DNA from 4 places in the Oceanobacillus sp. FSL K6-3682 genome. Region 1 is predicted to be linked to each of the others. Evidence: predicted binding sites of a transcription regulator. Region 1 holds the regulator's gene; each other region holds the start of a gene.
The links. The regulator LexA, encoded in region 1, represses DNA repair genes until DNA is damaged. The targets are predictions, from matches to a motif close to CGAACATATGTTCG.

Region 1 (4,698 bases):
ATCGGGTTATATATTAGAGATACTGCTGCAGGTATCGGTACAATGACATTTTATGACCCGGAAACAGGGCGGTATGGTGCTTTAGGTCATGTTATATCAGATATGGATACAAAAAAGCCAATTGATATTAAACAGGGCTCCATTATTCATTCTTCTGTTACAGCAATTGAAAAAGGAGATAATGGTTTACCAGGGGAAAAACAAGCCTCCTTTCAAACACAGGAAAAAAGAATTGGTAATATAACCAAAAATACGGATTATGGCATATTTGGGATATTAGAGAAGGAAGTAAATCATGAAAAATATGAAGAAGCATTTCCTGTTGCGTTATCTCATGAAGTCAAAGAAGGTCCTGCAAAAATTCTTACAGTAGTTGATGGAGAAAAAATTGAAGAATTTGATATTGAAATTATCAGCAGTGTTCCTCAAAAGTCAGCATCAACCAAAGGAATGGTTATTCAGATCACTGACCCCAGGTTGTTAGAATTAACAGGCGGGATTGTTCAGGGAATGAGTGGCAGTCCAATTATTCAAAATGACAAAATTATTGGTGCAGTAACACATGTGTTTGTTAATGACCCGACCTCGGGTTATGGTGTTCATATCGAATGGATGCTTGAGGACGCCGGCATTATCAAACCTGAGTCTAATCAGAATGCAGCTTAAAAAATACTTGTAATGGTGATTGCCATTACAAGTATTTTTTGATTAGTATCTCAATTTTTGCGGCTTAAAAAATAACTTGCTCATCATGGAATAGGAAGGTATAGAAGCTTATTCTCAGGTGCGAAAGTTGAGTTAGTATTATAAAGATTAAAGTTGCGTACAGTGTATGGATACAGGTGTTTTATATCCAATTACTATCTGATATAATGAAAACGTATACAAAAAAGATTAAAAATCGTGTCGAAAGTTGGTGAAAAACAAAGAAAAACAGAGAATACTTAAGAAAATCGAAATAAATCAAAAGTTTTTTGATTTTAAAGAGGATATTTATATTTTTTGTAGAATATGTAATAGGTGCATAAAAAGCAAAAGGAGGATTTTTTAGTGAGTAAAATATCTGTATGTTTTGTTGATGATAATCGTGAGTTAATTCAATTAATGGAGGATTTTTTTGGGGAACAGGAAGAAATTGAAATAGTTGGAACAGCCTTAAACGGCAGGGATTGCATCCCGCTAATTGAAGAGAAGAATCCAGATGTATTGGTATTAGATATAATCATGCCCCATATGGACGGTATTGCCGTATTAAATGAAATTAAAAAAATGGATTTAAATAAAAAACCCCATATTATTATGCTGACTGCTTTTGGCCAAGAAGAAGTAATGAAGAAAGCTGTAGATTTAGGAGCTTCTTATTTTATTCTGAAGCCATTTGACATACAGAATCTGGCTGACCAAATCTTGCAGGTTCAGGGCAGCAGCATTCCAAGAGTGTCAAATGTAAATAAAACGAATACAGAAAACAGGAAAAAACAAGATTTGGAAGCGAATATAACAAATATTATTCATGAAATTGGTGTACCTGCACATATTAAAGGATATATGTACTTAAGAGAGGCAATTACGATGGTTTATAATGACATTGAGCTTTTAGGGTCTATTACAAAAGTACTTTACCCTGATATTGCGAAAAAGTTCAACACAACTGCTTCACGGGTGGAAAGAGCTATACGCCATGCGATAGAAGTTGCCTGGAGCAGAGGAAATATAGATTCCATTTCGGCTCTATTTGGCTACACCATCAATATTTCAAAAGCTAAGCCGACAAATAGTGAATTCATTGCAATGGTGGCTGACAGATTACGTTTGGAACATAAGGTGTCATAACAATACGGTGGCAGGTATTAAACAGTCGGCATCATTTTTTTTACCCGATGTAAAGAGTCGTACTGTTTTATATACTAAATGTAAATATTTAAAACAGCTCTATTTTTTATATTCGAAAAAGTTGGTATATTACTTATTTTTGATTAACATAAGGAATGGTAAGCATCAGATTTTTGAAATGTAAAAAAAGACCGTATTAAACGTTTTGTTGATTTGATTTAGCCGAGAATAAAAACAGTAATCTGATACCATAAAGCAAGTGCTACAAGCAAAAGAGCAGAAATAATTTTTATTAGATTAGTTTTGGAAAAATAGTTCTTGCCTGGATAGACTTCTAAAAAAGTCACAATAAGTAAAAGAGTTGATAAAAATGGCAGTGTTAAGTAGTCAGCAACCTTCGTTAAATAGATAATTCCCAGAACAAAGCTGATTATAATAATCGGAAAATAAAGCCAACGTTTCTTTTTCATCGTTTCAGTCAATTTTATACACTCCTTGAACTTGTACTTTATTTAAAGCATATTAGGATCAGACTAATTTTATGTTAGAAAAAAAGGTTAACGGACACATTTTAAAATGTGTCCGTTAACCTTTTTTAGGAATTATACGACTTCGAGACAAAATGTTCTCAGCTTGTATGAATACACTTTTTTTAGTGAATATTACGGTATAATCCGATAACCTTACCCAAGATAGAAACATTTTCATAATAAAGTGGTTCCATTGTTGCGTTTTCCGGCTGCAGGCGAAAACGATTCTTTTCTTTAAAAAAACGTTTAACAGTAGCTTCGTTATCCTCGGTCATTGCTACAACGATATCGCCATTATCTGCGGAACTTTGCTGTTTGACAATAACCATATCATTGTCTAAAATACCTGCCTCAATCATACTTTCTCCATCAATTACAAGTATAAACAGATTATCCTCCGGCCCGGCTGAGGAGCTTGGAACAGGAATGAATTCTTCAATGTTTTCAATTGCTGTAATAGGGATTCCTGCAGTAACTTTTCCGATTACAGGTACATAAATAGCTTTGTCTCTGGGCGCTTCGTTTTCATTCTCATACATAATCTCAATGGCGCGGGGCTTTGTTGGATCTCTTCGTATATATCCTTTGTTCTCCAGCCTTTCTAAGTGGCCATGAACGGTAGAGCTTGAAGCTAATCCTACAGCAACAGCGATTTCACGAACAGAAGGCGGATACCCTTTTTGCTCTACTTGTTCTTTAATAAAGTCAAAAATCATCTGTTGTCTTTTTGATAGTTTTGTCATGACTTTCTCCCCTCTAGCATAGGTATTTGTTATTCACAGTATAGCACTTAAATAATAATTTTACAAACAAATGTTCTGAAAAAGTATTGACAAGAACAACTGTTCTAAATATACTGGTATCAGAACAACTGTTCCAGGACCTTATAAAATACTGAAGGGAGTTTTTTATATGTTTGAAAAACTAATGAAATCAGATGCATTTTATATTGTGGCTTTTATTATTGCATTATTATTTTTATATACGATGATGGTTACTACTGCTTAAATATTTTAGCCCGTATGGCTAATTTCCTTGCATATTTTTTAGAGAGTAAATAAAATTTGCAGTGTTGGTAAAATAAATTGTTTAAAGTGCTTGTTCTAAAAGTATGAATAAATTTTCTGTTTTATTTTTATTAGACTTATGAACGTATTCTTAAAGATGCATTTTACTTAAGAGATGAGAAAAAGAGGGCTTTGCTATTGGAGGATAAAATATTGAGAACAATAATTTATTGTCGGGTAAGTACTGAGAAAGAAACACAGGAAACATCACTTCAAAGACAATATGAAGAGTTAACAGTACTGGCTGGAAAATTAAATTTTACTATTGTGGATTGCATTGAGGAAAAGGCCAGCGGCTATGACATAGATAGAGATGGTATTTTTCAGCTTCTTGATTATTTTTCACATCAAGAAGCTGATTGTCTTTGTATTCAAGACGAGACAAGATTAGGTAGAGGAAATACTAAAATTGCTTTATTTCATCAGCTGCGGAAAATGGATATCCCTATTTATACAATTACACATGAGGGGAGGCTGGAGATAAATGAAGCTGACTCAATGGTGCTAAATATTGTCGGTATAGTGGAAGAATATCAGCGTAAACTACATAATATGAAAATAAAACGGGGGATGCGCCGCGCTGTATCAAATGGATATAAACCTCAAAAAAATTTAAATCATATCAATCAGTCTCCGGGAAGAGAGCGTACTGAAATTCCAATAGAAGAGATTGTCCGGCTTCGTCAGAATAAATTAACGTTTCACGAAATCACTACGGTTTTAAACGGTCTTGGCTTTAATGCATCAAAAGCTACAATCCACCGGCGTTATCAGGAGTATATCAATTCCTTGAATGAAAATTAATCGTAGCGTAAGATAGAAGAACAGGAAGTTTATCTCCTGTTTTTTTAGTAGAAGGAGGGACAAGTTATATGTTGTCTAAAGATAAATTAGATAGAATTAATATTTTAGCCAATAAAGCAAAAAATGAAGGATTAACAGAGGAAGAAAAAAATGAGCAGCAAACATTACGTAAAGAGTATTTAGCAAATGTACGAGGCTCTTTTAAAAATCATCTGAAAGGGATGACAGTAGTTGATCCGGAAGGTAATGATGTTACCCCGCAAAAGCTTCGTGATTATCAGGAACGCAGTAAAAAACACTAATTCTTCACATTCTTCATATTGACTTAGCTTGTATAGTAAAGGATTTCATTATAAAATAGAGATAGAAATAGAATATGTTTTGAAGTGGAAGGAGAAAAATAATGACACAACAAATTGAAGAACTATCCATTAATACGATTCGTACGTTATCCATTGATGCGA
Region 2 (4,698 bases), 150 kb from region 1:
GGTGTTGAAAATAGTTAAAGATTAAAAGTCCTTATATTCAATTTTGTTGATTTAAATGTATTAATCGATAAAAGTTTCACATACTACAACAGAATAAGTGTGCAAACAAGAAAGGTGGCACATAAATGAATTTATTTAGGAGGATAACAATGGGTATTTTAAGTGGAAATCCACAGGATGAACCAATGCACTACGTGGAGTTATGTTTTAACAGGCAATAAAATGATAGCTGACCATCAAACGCTTTTAAACCATGTAGGAGATGAGGATTTAAAGAAATTAATAAAAGACTCCATAGACGGAGGATAACAAGAAGTAAAGCAAGTTGAAGAGATATTAAAACAGAACGGTATTGCTCTACCCCCTGCAGCTCCTGAGCCTCCGTATGTAGAGATCAATGATATTCCTACGGGTGCTCGTTTTCAGGATGCAGATGTAGCAGCTTCAGTCTCTGCAAAAATAGCAACTGGTTTAGTTACCTGTAGTCAAATAATGGGACAATCTATTCGTGAGGACATTGCAATGATGTTTGGACAATTTCACATGAATAAAGCCGCACTTGGAGGTAAATTATTAAAGTTAACGAAAGAAAAAGGTTGGCTTATCCCTCCTCCCCTTCATCCTTCTTCAAAAGAAGGCTAATGATAACTGAATGTATTAATTTTGAAGTGAAAATTAGCCCTACCTTTTTGGTTGGGCGTAGTTTTTGCAGAACGTAAGTTTGGTTTAAAAAAGCAAAAGTTCTAAGGAGTCTTAACAAGAATGGGTTATTTTTATTTATCTTCCCCAGCACGATGACCACCAACCAATTTGGCTCTAAATCTAGCCATACCACCATCAAGCAGGCTGGAAGCATGCAGCAGGGAGGTATAACCATATTTTTGCCGTATATGGTCTATAGTCTGGTCCAACTCCTCGTTTTGTATCGTTTCCTCAGCAGGTTCAAATAGATTAAGCTGTAGTGATTGCTTATGCTTAAGACCTCCGAACATAACGTTAATAGTCCTTACAGGGGTGCCTTCCTCGTAATGCTTATAAAAGATATATATCATATGTTCTTTTAATATTTTAGATAAGTCAGTTGCAGGAATCTTCATCTGCTGATTAAAACCGCCTTGTACGACATCCCGGGAATAACCGACGTACAATTTTACTACGGTAGTCATTAAGTAATTTTTTCTTATCCTGGCCACATTTTCATCTGTCATCTCCCGTATGACGACTTCAATGTCGTGTATATCCTTATAGTCACGATTCAATATCTGGTTTCTGCTGAATGATGTGCTTTTAGGTGTATAAACGTCTGACAAAAGGGTCCGATCAATTCCATGTGCGTGGAAAAAGAGCTGTAATCCAATGACTCCAAAATTATCTTTAAGCTTTTTAAAATTGTATTGTGACAGCTCCCCAATACTTCGTATACCCATTCGATTGAGCTTCTCCTCAGTTTTGCTACCTATACCCCAAAAATCCCTAAGTGGCCTTATTTTCCATACAGTTTCCGGAACATCTTCATATCTCCACTCACCAATAAATCCATTTTTCTCATCATGTTTTGCCTGATGGTCCAGAGCTAATTTTGCTAAAAGAGGGTTGGGGCCTATACCAACAGTCAAAACTAATCCAAGCTCTCTCCATACATCACGCTGGATTTTCCTTGCTATCTCATGCGTACTACCAAAAAGTTTATGAGATTTAGTTACATCAAGAAACGACTCATCAATGGAATAAACAAGTAAATCCTCTTTTGCTACATAACGTTTAAAGATACGCAATATTTCCATGTTCTTTTTCAAATACAGAGCCATTCGCGGCTCAACAATTTCAATGTTAGCTTTTTTAGAGATCTCATAAATCCTCGTGCCGGTTTTAACACCATATTCCTTCTTAACCAGAGGGGAGGAAGCTAGCACCAGGCCACCTTGATTATCCGGTTTTGATACAACTGCAATGCGAGCGTATAAAGGATGTTGATTACGTTCGACTGCCTCAACGCTTGCGAAAAATGATTTTGCATCAATGCACATTATATCTCTACGTGGTTCATTAGTATAATCCACCATCATGATTTCTTTCATGCTGACACCCCTCAATACGAATGTAAGTTCCTATTTATTATATGCATTAATTGTAAGAATATACGTTCGCAAGATCAAGGTAGATTAGGATGTAATAAATGGAAAAAAAGAGAGACCTACCTCTTTTTTTATAAGATTACATTCGATTCGTTTTTTTGATTTATTTCTTCTATATAATAGTTTAAAATAAAAAGTGAATATTGATTTCAAACAGATAAATTTAACATTAACAACATTTCTGATAAAAAAGAGTTTAAAGCATGATGAAAACCTGTGGATAAGTATTGTATTAGACGGTACTCTTTCAAAGGATGAAATCTTTCAGCTTTTGGATACGAGCTATCATTTAACAAAACAGTAAAATATTTTGATGCAGCAGACAATCAATGTTTGCTGCATTTTTAAAAAACAGAAATGAAATGAAAGAAACGTATGTTCTTTTTCTTGTAGAGGTGTTATGATGATAGAATGTAATTTACAAATAAAGGAGAAAAAGAGCATGACAGGGAAAACACATATCATGGCCGGCATCACTGCAACGACAGCTATTGTGGCAATTACGGATGCCTACCAGCCTGAATGGTTCATTGCAGCAGGAACTGCCGGTGGATTACTTCCGGATATTTGCCATAGCGGCAGCAAAATCGGGCGGAGGTTTCCGGCGATTTCGAAAATTATCAATACAATCTTTGGACATCGGACGTTTACACACAGTTTATTATTTCTAGCTTTAGTGGCACTTATTTTATCGGAAGTAGTCAGTAACACCTCCATTACCGTGGGCCTCTTGATTGGTATGGCCACACATTTATTATTAGATGCCAGTACCAAACAGGGAATTAAGCTATTATATCCTGCTAGGATAACGGTTCGTTTTCCAATTACTGCGAGAACCGGCGGAAAGGCAGAAAATATTATCTTATTGCTGCTGACTGTGGTTACGCTCTACTATGCGAACCGTATGATCGGGATTTTTTAGAAGTAGATTCTTGCTAAGAGCCATGGCAAAGAGGAGGGGAACATGGAAATTCAAATTAGTAAAATAAAGAAAGAGAAAGCTTGGGTGCTAAGACATGAGGTGATGTGGCCAGATGAGGATTTCGATTACATAAAATTAAAAGATGATGATGCAGGTATTCATTTTGGCCTTTTTAAAGAAAATATGCTGATTTCTGTTGTTTCACTGTTTGTAGATAAAGACGAAGCTCAATTTAGAAAATTTGCGACGCTGAAATCAGAACAAGGAAAAGGGTATGGAAGTAGATTGCTAGAGGCAGTATTGGAGGAAGCAAAAACATACGATATAAAGAGAATTTGGTGTAATGCCAGAAAAAACAAGGAGAGTTTTTATCAAAGGTTTGGTCTTGTCCGGACATGCTCAAGCTTTGTGAAAAATGACGAGTCCTACGTTATTATGGAGAAATATGTATAGTTCCCAAATCAAATCAGTTAAAGAAGCCGTCTGTACTGAACAGGTGACTTCTTTAACTGAATACAATAATCAAAATAAAATAGAAGTTAACGATACATACAATAAAGGCATTCTATTTTTATACAGAAAACTATTCCTAGTGCATACTTTTCATTTCTTGGTTAAAAATGGATGCTATTACCATTGCTAGGAGATGAATCTGTATGAAAGAAAAGAAGATCTAAACAAAAAGGAAAAACAGCTGGAATCCCATATAAGAGAGACACGTAATCAAGAGATGATTTCCAATGAAGGAAAAAAGATAGCGGATGATGAAAATTCATTGACCGCCGGCGACCGCGGACCGACTTTGCTTGAAGATTTTCTTGCCAGAGAAAAGATAGCACATTTTGATCGGGAAAGAATTCCGGAAAGAGTTGTTCACGCACGAGGAACGGGCGCTTATGGTGAATTTGAACTGTATGAATCTATGAGTGATGTATCGATAGCTGATTTCCTGTAGGATCCTTCTAAAAAAACACCGTTATTTGTGCGGTTTTCACAAGTAATTGGTTCAAGGGGCTGTAATGAAACCGTTCGGGATGTGCGCGGATTTTCTATTAAATTCTATACAGATGACGGAAATTTTGATATAGTTGCTATCAATTTTCCTATCTTTTTCATTCAAGATGCAATTAAATTCCCTGATTTGATTCATTCTGTTAAACCGGATCCAGATAACGAATATCCGCAAGGCCAAACGGCGCATGACACGTTTTGGGATTTTATGGGAATCAACTCGGAGACAACCCATATGGCTATGTGGATTATGTCTGATCGTGCAATTCCTAAGAATTTCCGTACTATGGAAGGATTCGGTGTCCATACATTTCGTCTAGTTAACAAAGAAGGGGTCGCTCATTTTGTGAAGTTTCATATCAAGCCAATGCTGGGGGTTCATCCATTAATTTGGGACGAGGCACAAAAGCTGGGTGAGGATGCTGATTTTCACCGCAGAGATCTTTGGACAAATATCAAAATGGGAAATCATCCAGAATACGAGCTTGCGATACAGATTATTCCGGAAGATCAGGAATTTATGTTTGATTTTGATATTTTAGACCCGACGAAGTTCTGGCCAGAAGAGGAAGTTCCGCTTCAGAAGATAGGGAAAATAACGTTAAATAAAACGGTTGATAATGCCTTTTA
Region 3 (4,698 bases), 170 kb from region 1:
TTATAAGGCTTTAGAAGCTGTATTTCTGGAAGTAGATCAACAAATTTTTCTAGTTTGCGACGCAATTGTATTCACCTCATTTCTTTCCTATGAATAGTAAATGTAACTATATGCAAAAAAGGAAAGGCTGATGTACCTAGTAAACTAAATTAATTAGGGTGAATATAACAAAATGATTATCATCTTTCGTTGCCAATATGGAGCTTCTGCAATGATTTCAAGCTAAACAAAAAATATCGGGATATTCTTTTTGTTTATTATCTTCTTTTTCGATACCAATCAAGCATGTTCATCATCTCCACATTTCTTATTTCCTCCAGTGTACAGCTGGTCGCCCGCCCATCTTTTAAAAATAAATAAATCCGATTATCAACATATCCGGATATCTTACATTCTAAATCTTTATAGTAGTTACCATTTCTGATAACATTTGCTTGAATACAAACAGGAGAATCCGTTACAAAGGCCTGATACAACACACCGGCTATTTCTTCTTCGTCCATCTTTTCTTTTGCTTTCACTTCTATCAGCTGATCATCTATTTCTTCTTTTTTCAGTGCTTCGGAATGGTCTGATAGCATCATTCCTAACCATTTCATAATACCTCTGTCTCTATATCCAATTTTTTCAGGTGTGAAGCGCGTTATCGATATTTGCTCCATATCACTCTTCCTTTCCAGATCGGTGACCGCCAAGCAATTTCGCACGGTATCTCGCCATTCCGCCGTCAAGTAAGCTGGAGGCATGCAGCAACGAAGTATAACCATACTTTTCTCTGACAAAATCAATCGTCCTGTCCAGCTCTTCATTTTCTACCGCTTCTTCTGGCGGCTCAAATAAATCCAGCTGCAATAATTGCTTTGGCTGAACTTTTCCAAAGGTGACGTTAACAGTCCTTACAGGTGTGTTTTTTTTATAATACTTATTAAAGATAAGCAGCATATACTCTTTCAATTTTTTTGAGGAATCGGTAGGCTCAATCTTCATCTGATGATTGAATCCACCTTGTGCTACATCTCTGGAATATCCAATATACAGCTTTACTACACCGGTCATTAGATTGTATTTTCTTAATCTTGCTGCATTCTCGTCTGTCATTTCCCGGATAACGGTTTCCACATCATGTTTAACTGTATAGTCTCTGTTTAATATCTGATTTCTGCTGAATGATGTGCTTTTAGGTTTATAACTATCCGATAACCGTGTCCGGTCGATCCCATGTGCATGGCAAAAAAGCTGTTCTCCAATGACTCCGAACCTTTCCTTTAATTTATCAATACTGTATTGAGACAAATCATAAATATTCCTGATACCTAACCGATTTAAATTTGCTTCTGTTTTCTGGGCGATTCCCCAGAAATCCGCCAACGGTTCAATTTTCCATACTTTAAGAGGCACATCCTCGTAACGCCATTCACCAACAAAGCCACGCTTTTCGTCGTGTTTCGCCTGATGATCAAGCGCTAATTTTGCTAAAAGAGGATTATCTCCTATCCCCACTGTCAGCACTAAGCCTAATTCTCTCCATACATCACGCTGGATTTTTTTTGCTATCTCATGCGCACTTCCAAAAAGCTTTCTTGATTTAGTCACATCAAGAAACGACTCATCGATTGAATAAACAAGCAAATCCTCTTTCGCTACATACCGTTTAAAAATACGTAATATTTCTAGGTTCTTCTCCAAATACAATGCCATACGAGGCTCAACTATTTCTATATTTGCGTGAAGCGGGATCTCGTAAATCCTTGTTCCGGTCTTAACCCCGTATTCTTTTTTTACCAGAGGAGACGAGGCTAAAACTAAACCGCCCTGATTATCCGGTTTCGATACAACCGCAATCCGCGCTTTTAAAGGATGCTGCTTGCGTGCAGCAGCTTCTGCGCTTGCAAAAAATGATTTGACATCGATGCACATAATATCCCGGCGCGGTTCATTAGAGTAATCCGCCATCATAATATTTTTCATCATACTCTCTCCTGACACGAATGTATGTTTGTATTTAAAGTATACGAACTTACATTCGTGTAGTCAAGATGAATACGATGAAATAGGCGTGTTAATATATGGAAAAGAAAAATTGGAGGGAGAGTGAATGCTTTTAATTTTTAAAGTAAATATGCCTGTTCGACATAATTAAATGAATACATACGTATCTTTGTTCCTTGTTTCTCCCTTGTTAATATAATCCTTAAGGATGAATTACAATCCTTTTCCCTTGAAAATCGGAACAGTTCCAGACATTTTCAATATCTTGAAGCAAAACATTTTCCATGTCCATATGAAGTTTACCTTCTTTTAGCCACTTCCATATCAGATTTGTTCCTTCCTCTATGAATGCAGGAGTTATACCTGCAGCGCCTCCGGAAATTTCAAGACCAGAGGTCCGTAGAGCACTTGCGGGAAGCTTGAGATCTGATCCTGCCTTTTCCCCTATTTGAACAAGGTGCGTTCGATGTCCATTTAAGCTTATTTCTTTTGGTACGATCGATTTTAGGAGTGTTTCTGTTGGAGGCCCCCATAAAAAATCCAAAATAATATCTATCCCTTCATCTACCTCCTTTTTAAAGGATGCAGATAAATTATCTTCAGACTGTTTAAGGTTCAACACTGTATCTGCACCCAATTCCTTGATCCGCTGCAAAGATTCTTCGTTCCGGCCGGTGCCGATGACGCGCCCTGCGCCAAGGAGTTTTGCGATTTGAACAGCAAGCTTACCTGCAATCCCGGTAGCGCCGTTTATAAGCACGGTCTCGCCAGGCTTCATCTTCGCTCCCCATTTAAGCGGAAAAAGTGAAGTCAATGCGGCAGGTGGAAGAGCAACTGCTTCTTCGGCGCTGACTCCATCAGGAACCAGGACAATGGATTCTTTAGAAACAACTGCTTTTTCTGCCATGGCGCCATATGGAGATTTTGCACCCGAAAATCCAACCAGTTTTCCATCGGAACGCTCGCCCACACCTCTAAGTCCGACGATAGCCGGTAATTCAGAAAGAAATTGACGGCTCGCAAAATGCTCCCCTCTCGCTATCATCTGATCAACATTTTCAAGAGCTACAGCTTTCACATGGATTAAAACTTCATTTTTACCTGGAGACGGATCTGCGAAATCTTCATAACGTGGCGTTTCTCCAAATTTGTGCAGTACGGCTGCTTTCATGATAAAACCTCCTGTATAAGTTTACTTAACACTGTTAAATTTAACGGTGTTAAGTAAACTTATACTCCTTTTATGATATACTGTCAAGAGCACATACAGCTAAAGAAAGGAGTACACTATGGCACTAAAAAAACAACAAATTATAACAGAAGCTTTAGAGCTGCTTAATAAAAGCGGACTTGAAGGAGTCACGCTAAGAAAGCTGGCAAGCAGATTAAATGTCCAAGCTCCTGCATTATACTGGCATTTTAAAAATAAACATGCTTTGGTGAATGAAATGGCTGAAGCTATTCTGCAGATGGAGTTTCATGATCTGAAAGAGGCAGAAAATGAAGAGCACTGGCAAGATTGGCTGCTTAATATATTTAATCATTTACGTAAAGCAATGCTCGCATATACTGATGGAGGACGTGTCGTTGCAGGAGCACACCTTTCGTTAACGATGGCTAATTTATCTGAGACTGCAATAAAATCCCTGGTGAATGCGGGAGTAGAGTTGCGCCAATCACGTTTGATTGTTTTAACTGCAACCCGCTTTACTTTCGGCCATGTTATTGAAGAACAAACGAGGATCACTGAACAGGAGATGCAAGAACTTCATATGGAATCATTTAATCAGGAATATCCTACACTGACAGCAGGTATTGAAGAATATTTTTCAGCAGGAAAGACAGTTAATGACCTTTTTAATGATGGTTTGCGAATGATTATTGGTTAGTTGATTTGATTTAGATGCTTACGTTATTTGGAAAAGAGAGTTTTTCTTTTCACACGTCTATCTTCTGTCTAATTACAGAAAAAAGCTGCATTCAGTATTATACTAAACGCAGCTTTTCTATCATTTATGGGTTATCATTTATGGGTTATCATTTATGGGTTATCATTTAATGTTGATTAAAAAGAGAATTGTCTTACTTAAATAGAAACATCAGATGGTAAAAATTCAGCCCGCTGACCTTCATGCTTGTCGAGCATAATCTGTTCCGGCTGGATGCCCTGCTCACGCAAAACCTCAATGTTCTCCGCCAGGAATTCGTCACTGCCGACAACATAAAAGAGCCCAGCCTTGTCTTCAGCAAGATTTTTCACTTCTTCATAATAATCTTTACGATTATCTACGAACTGTGATGTGAATTTCTTGTCAGGTGCGGGTTCAAAAATATTAGTGAATAGGAAATCTCTTGATGAATCAATGTTCAGGGAATGAATTTGATTGACGTTGTCGGCACACTCGAAATAATCCAGTACGAGTGGTCTGAAGGTTGCCAGGCCAACCCCTGCTGACAGCAGATACACATTTCTGTCTTCTCTTTTAAGCGGTACATTCGTATGTGTTTTAAATACAGCAACTTCCTGCCCAACTTCCATCTCTCTTAAAATCGTTTTAAATTCAGAGCACTGCTCTTTGATACGTGTTGTGATACCGATTAAATTTTCATGCGGTAAAGTGGAAATCGACATATGGCGAATCAGACTGCGGTTTGGTTTATCTCCCGCATTAAAACCCTCCAGTGCAAGATGAATATGGGAACCCTCTT
Region 4 (4,698 bases), 900 kb from region 1:
AATGGCGTATCGGCATCAATGCTTTTACTGCTGCGGTATACTTTACGGTTATTTGCGTAAATCCATATTAATGTACCATAATCCAGATTTTCCTTTGTGCTTACGATAACCTTTTTCATGTTGGGCATCCTGTCTAGAGGAAAATTTAGCATGGTAAATACAATTCTTTATATCTCCGTTTATTAAAATAATGCTACCTCTGCTTCCATTATACACTATATTCCGGCTAAAAGCTTGGAAACTTGGGGATGCGCACATCCATCACAGGTTATTTCACTTGGAAAATTCCATTTTCCAGCTATAATAGTCATTTTCCTTATTCTTCTCATAGCTTAAATAAGCATTGAATTTCTTGCCTTTTTTACTTGTCAGACCCTTCACAAAGACTTTCTTCTCTTTCAATAGTTTTTTCACCATTGTTTTGGTCGGTTTTTTCCGCATCGACGCTAAATATTTATCATTTTTCCAAATCGCAAAGGAACAGCCCTTTTTCCAATTACTGCAGTTAAAGGCTTTATAACCATCTATCACCTTGCCGCCGCATTCCGGGCATGTCCCCAATACTTCATTGGTTGCCCGTGTGGAGGCTACTTTATTAATAATAATGTCTTCTCCATCTTTAATTGTTTCAACTGACTCCGTGGTGAAATCAAAAACAAGCCGGAGAAACTCCTGTTTACTTGCTTTTCCTTTTTGAATATCTGATAATCCTTTTTCAAGACGTCCAGTGAATTCTAAGTCAAACAGATTTTTCACAGGAAAGATCTCAACAAGACGATTGCCAAGCTCTGTGCAAAGCAGATGCTTGCTTTCGGTTGTAATATAGCCTACATCTTTTAATTTTTTAATGGTTTCCGCTCTTGTTGCAGCTGTACCAATACTAAAACCCGTTAATATACTGCCCAGCAGCTCTTCACTTTCATCCTCTTTGTAGCTTTTTCCGCATGTTTCCATGACACGCAGCAGGGTTCTTTCCGTATGATTCTTTGGCGGCTTGGTTACATGGGAAGTGACCTCAGCACCTGTTACATCTACAAGCTCCTCCTTGTTCAACGCAGGCAGTAATGTATCCTTTGATTGGATTTTCTCAACTTTTTTCCAGCCTTCCACAAGCTGAACCTTTCCTTTTGAATGGAACATACCTGGCAATTCCACTTCCAGAATTTTCGTAGTCAGCTTTGTTTCCTCATATTCAGCAATTGGCATAAATTGCATAATAAAGCGGTTTTTAATTGCTGTATACACAATTCCTTCATCCGCTGAAAGTCGTTTCGGCTTCATATAGGTTGGAATGATTGCACTATGACTTTCCACTTTTGCGTTATTAAAAACACGTTTTGTTTTCATAAATTTAATTTCATCTTTATAAGGAAGCTCTTCAGCATGTACCTTTAACACATGGACTGTTTTTCCAACCAAACTCTCTTCCAGTGCAATACTGGACGTTCTTGGATAGGTAATCAGCTTTTTCTCATAAAGTGACTGAGCCACCTTTAACACCTTATCAGAAGTCCATCCCTTGTACTTATTCGTTATAAACCCCTGCAGATTGGATAAATTGAATAAAAACGGAGGAAATTCCTTTTTCTTCTCCACCTGCTTATCTGTAATGACAGCCTGCTTGTTTTGAATTGCCTCGTGAATTGGCTCTAATAATTCTTTTTTCTTAAATTTATCCTCTTTCTTTTCTGTATAAATACCTTCATATTCCTGTTTATCTGCTGTCTGAAAGGTTGCAGTCAGTTTAAAATAATCCTCAGGTTTGAAATTTTTTATCTCCTGATCGCGGTCATAGATGATTTTTAATGTTGGCAGGAGTACTCTTCCTATATTGAGTGCTTTACTTTTCCCCTGCTGATATTTTAAAGTTGCTACGGAGGTCAGGTTAATGCCGATAACCCAATCAGCCCATTGCCTGCTGACCCCTGCATCCCGCAACGGCTGCATCTCCGCATTCAGCTTGAGATTTTCCAGCCCCTGCAGCACCTCATTTTGCGTCCATTCATTCAAGAGCAGGCGATACACCGCAGCCTTTGGTTTCTTACCGCCCCGGTAGATGATACTGTCAGCAATCAGCTGCCCTTCCCGGTCATAATCACATGCCGAAATAATTGCTTCTACATCATTCCGTCTCATCAGAGTATGGATTGTTTTTAACTGCTTTGCAGCTCCGCCATCTGTCTGTGCCCGGTTTCTGGGACTGCTTTTTATCTTATATTTAAATTCAGAAGGGATAAAAGGAAAATTATCCATTTTCCAGCTTCGCATTTTTCCATCATAGTCCTTTGCATCATATAACTCGACCAGATGGCCAAATGCCCAGGTAATGACATAGTTATCCCCTTCAAAATAACCATCTTTCTTGGTTTTTATTTTTAATGCGTCTGCAATATTTTTTGCGACGGATGGTTTTTCTGCTAAAATTAACCGGACTCCCATTTCGAATTCATCGCCTTTCCATTAAAGCCATATTAATCAGTTTTCAACTATTATTTTCACTTATTAGAAACATTCGTTCGATATACTATTATGTCATACATTCTATTTTTTTTCTAATAGATACCTGCTTCACAATTTATATTTATGGTACACCTATAATTTTTAAATGTATGGTTAAACTAATTGTATAAATTATCATGAATATTTACAGGAGGTGCCATCATGTCTGAACAAAATAAAAATCGCAACAAGGATAAAGGAAAACAAAATAATCGCAATAAGCATAATAAAACAGGTCATGATACGGAATTTGCAAGTGAAAACAGCGAGTTCCTGAACTTAGATAATAAGAAAAATAAACGAAAAAGATAATATTTATCTAAAAAAACTGAATCAAGCTGCTAAAGCTCGACTCAGTTTTTTTGTACATATAATTTCTCAGATACTGCTTTTTCAGCATTAATTCTTTTATTCTAAACGAGTTTATTGTCTGTAATCCTTGCTTTCAAAAGCTTTTTCTTGTCCAATAAGTCAGTTCGCCTTTATTATGCGTTTTATCAATTCGGATTTTCATTTTTTAGTATATTTCTTCAATTATCCATTTACTTTGATTATCGAAGTTTTACAAGCCGCCCAGAATACTTTATGATTAATTTATCATATTTATTGAATTGGCATTCATAGCATAACAACTATTTTTAATTAAAAGAAAGGAACGGTCATAAAATGAAGAAACAAATAAAGTTTACCAGTTGTATCCTTCTTCTGCTTTTTATCACCTTTGTACTGGTTGCCTGCTCGGATAATACAAACGAGAGTGATAATAATGATTCTGCAACAAATGAAGCGGCTGAAGAACCTGGTACAGCAGAAGATGACAATGTGACAGATGATAATAAATCTGACGAGAGTACAGCAACAGACGAGTCTGATGAAAATTCCAGCGAAAATGATACGGATAATAATTCAAGTGAAGAATCGGATACTGATTCTTCTGACGACAGCTCAGTTGAAAATGAAGAAAGTAATGACAGCTCTTCAGAAGATGATGATAATGCATTATCCAGCTATTCCTCCGAAGAAATTGAATATGCCCGCGTTTGGCTACAGCTTGGACCAAATCAGGATATCGATGAATTATATGTAGATCATGTTCCTGCAGGCACACCGCTTGATCCAAATGATGAGGAGAATGATGTCAGTTACCCGGAGGATGTTATTCAGGTATCCGGCTCCCGTATTGTAGATGGTATGGTAACATATAGCGGCAATGGCGACGGCACCATCAATGTCTATAACATTCCATACGGAAATCGCTGGTATGGAGGCACTCCTCGTCCTGACGATATTGATTTAGAAGACGTTAAGGAGGAAATGAGAGAGATGCTTGAAAATCCAGAATTAGTCTCTATTGATCCCGGCGATGATGAAAAGGTTAAAAATATTATTGAAAAAATGTATATTATTGATTGATAGACAGTCAATCGAACGATATACAATAAAGCGGATAGAAAACGTTAATTCTATCCGCTTTATGTTTATCTGCAGCAATATTCATCTTTTTACATTATACTACCCACAATACACATTCCTATATAGATTTGTGTTCCTCTAAAATTCCCTTCACAATATTCACCATATTCGTATTCCCCTGAATCTCAAATAAAGTCTTTGCTGTTTGGATATAAGCTAAGCCTTCCTCTTTTCTATTTAATTTCACCAGATTATTACCAGTCTGATAATAGCTGTCCGGAAGCATATAGAGTGTATTTCTTTTCACACAAATAGATATTGCCCGTAAGCTATACGATTTTGATTCGTTGTATTCCCCTAAATAAGTCAGCGCCTGAGATAAACCGAACAGAATTTTCAGCTCTGTTTCAAAATCATCTGTTTCTTCCATTTCTTCTAACTGATCCCAGGCTTCTTTGTATAGCTGGTGAGCTTTATGATAGTCTTTCTCATCCTGATATATGGTGGCAATACTTGTTTTTACATTAATATTCAGCAATTTATCAGAATCGGTGTTTTCTACGCTTAATAAATCCTCAAGCATCCGGACACTTTCTTTAAACTTATTTGTTAGATGATAAAGTGAAATCCCTTTATGCCATAATAAATAGCGATGTTCATAAGAAGAATATCTATTTATATTAACTGTCAGCTCATTGTCTACAATATATTTAATGGAAGTATAGTTCCTTTGCGCTTTCAACTGGTGTATCATGTTTTTTATTTCATTAAAATGCCCATTGGACT

Region 2: MHH51_RS12650 (Y-family DNA polymerase) is a predicted target of LexA. The motif match lies at 2,134-2,147, and genes of this name have one in related genera.
Region 3: MHH51_RS12550 (Y-family DNA polymerase) is a predicted target of LexA. The motif match lies at 2,013-2,026, and genes of this name have one in related genera.
Region 4: MHH51_RS09085 (DNA topoisomerase) is a predicted target of LexA. The motif match lies at 2,506-2,519, and genes of this name have one in related genera.

Annotation. Positions count from the first base shown of each region.
Region 1 is NZ_CP150263.1:2,690,174-2,694,871, reverse strand. Features, by position in the region: gene spoIVB (SpoIVB peptidase) at 1-666, shown strand, start outside; gene spo0A (sporulation transcription factor Spo0A) at 1,051-1,833, shown strand; gene MHH51_RS13445 (hypothetical protein) at 2,052-2,315, opposite strand; gene lexA (transcriptional repressor LexA) at 2,486-3,106, opposite strand; gene MHH51_RS13435 (recombinase family protein) at 3,584-4,234, shown strand; gene MHH51_RS13430 (DUF896 domain-containing protein) at 4,303-4,536, shown strand; gene tkt (transketolase) at 4,638-4,698, shown strand, end outside.
Region 2 is NZ_CP150263.1:2,536,895-2,541,592, reverse strand. Features, by position in the region: gene MHH51_RS12660 (DNA ligase D) at 1-25, shown strand, start outside; partial or broken gene MHH51_RS12655 (DUF3231 family protein) at 150-642, shown strand; gene MHH51_RS12650 (Y-family DNA polymerase) at 774-2,027, opposite strand; gene MHH51_RS12645 (metal-dependent hydrolase) at 2,578-3,057, shown strand; gene MHH51_RS12640 (GNAT family N-acetyltransferase) at 3,106-3,510, shown strand; partial or broken gene MHH51_RS12635 (catalase) at 3,704-4,698, shown strand, end outside.
Region 3 is NZ_CP150263.1:2,517,534-2,522,231, forward strand. Features, by position in the region: gene MHH51_RS12540 (multicopper oxidase) at 1-65, opposite strand, end outside; gene MHH51_RS12545 (hypothetical protein) at 258-662, opposite strand; gene MHH51_RS12550 (Y-family DNA polymerase) at 664-1,968, opposite strand; gene MHH51_RS12555 (zinc-binding alcohol dehydrogenase family protein) at 2,192-3,160, opposite strand; gene MHH51_RS12560 (TetR/AcrR family transcriptional regulator C-terminal domain-containing protein) at 3,279-3,878, shown strand; gene MHH51_RS12565 (dihydropteridine reductase) at 4,076-4,698, opposite strand, start outside.
Region 4 is NZ_CP150263.1:1,791,172-1,795,869, reverse strand. Features, by position in the region: gene MHH51_RS09090 (hypothetical protein) at 1-119, opposite strand, end outside; gene MHH51_RS09085 (DNA topoisomerase) at 274-2,439, opposite strand; gene MHH51_RS09080 (hypothetical protein) at 2,662-2,811, shown strand; gene MHH51_RS09075 (hypothetical protein) at 3,166-3,912, shown strand; gene MHH51_RS09070 (helix-turn-helix domain-containing protein) at 4,031-4,698, opposite strand, start outside.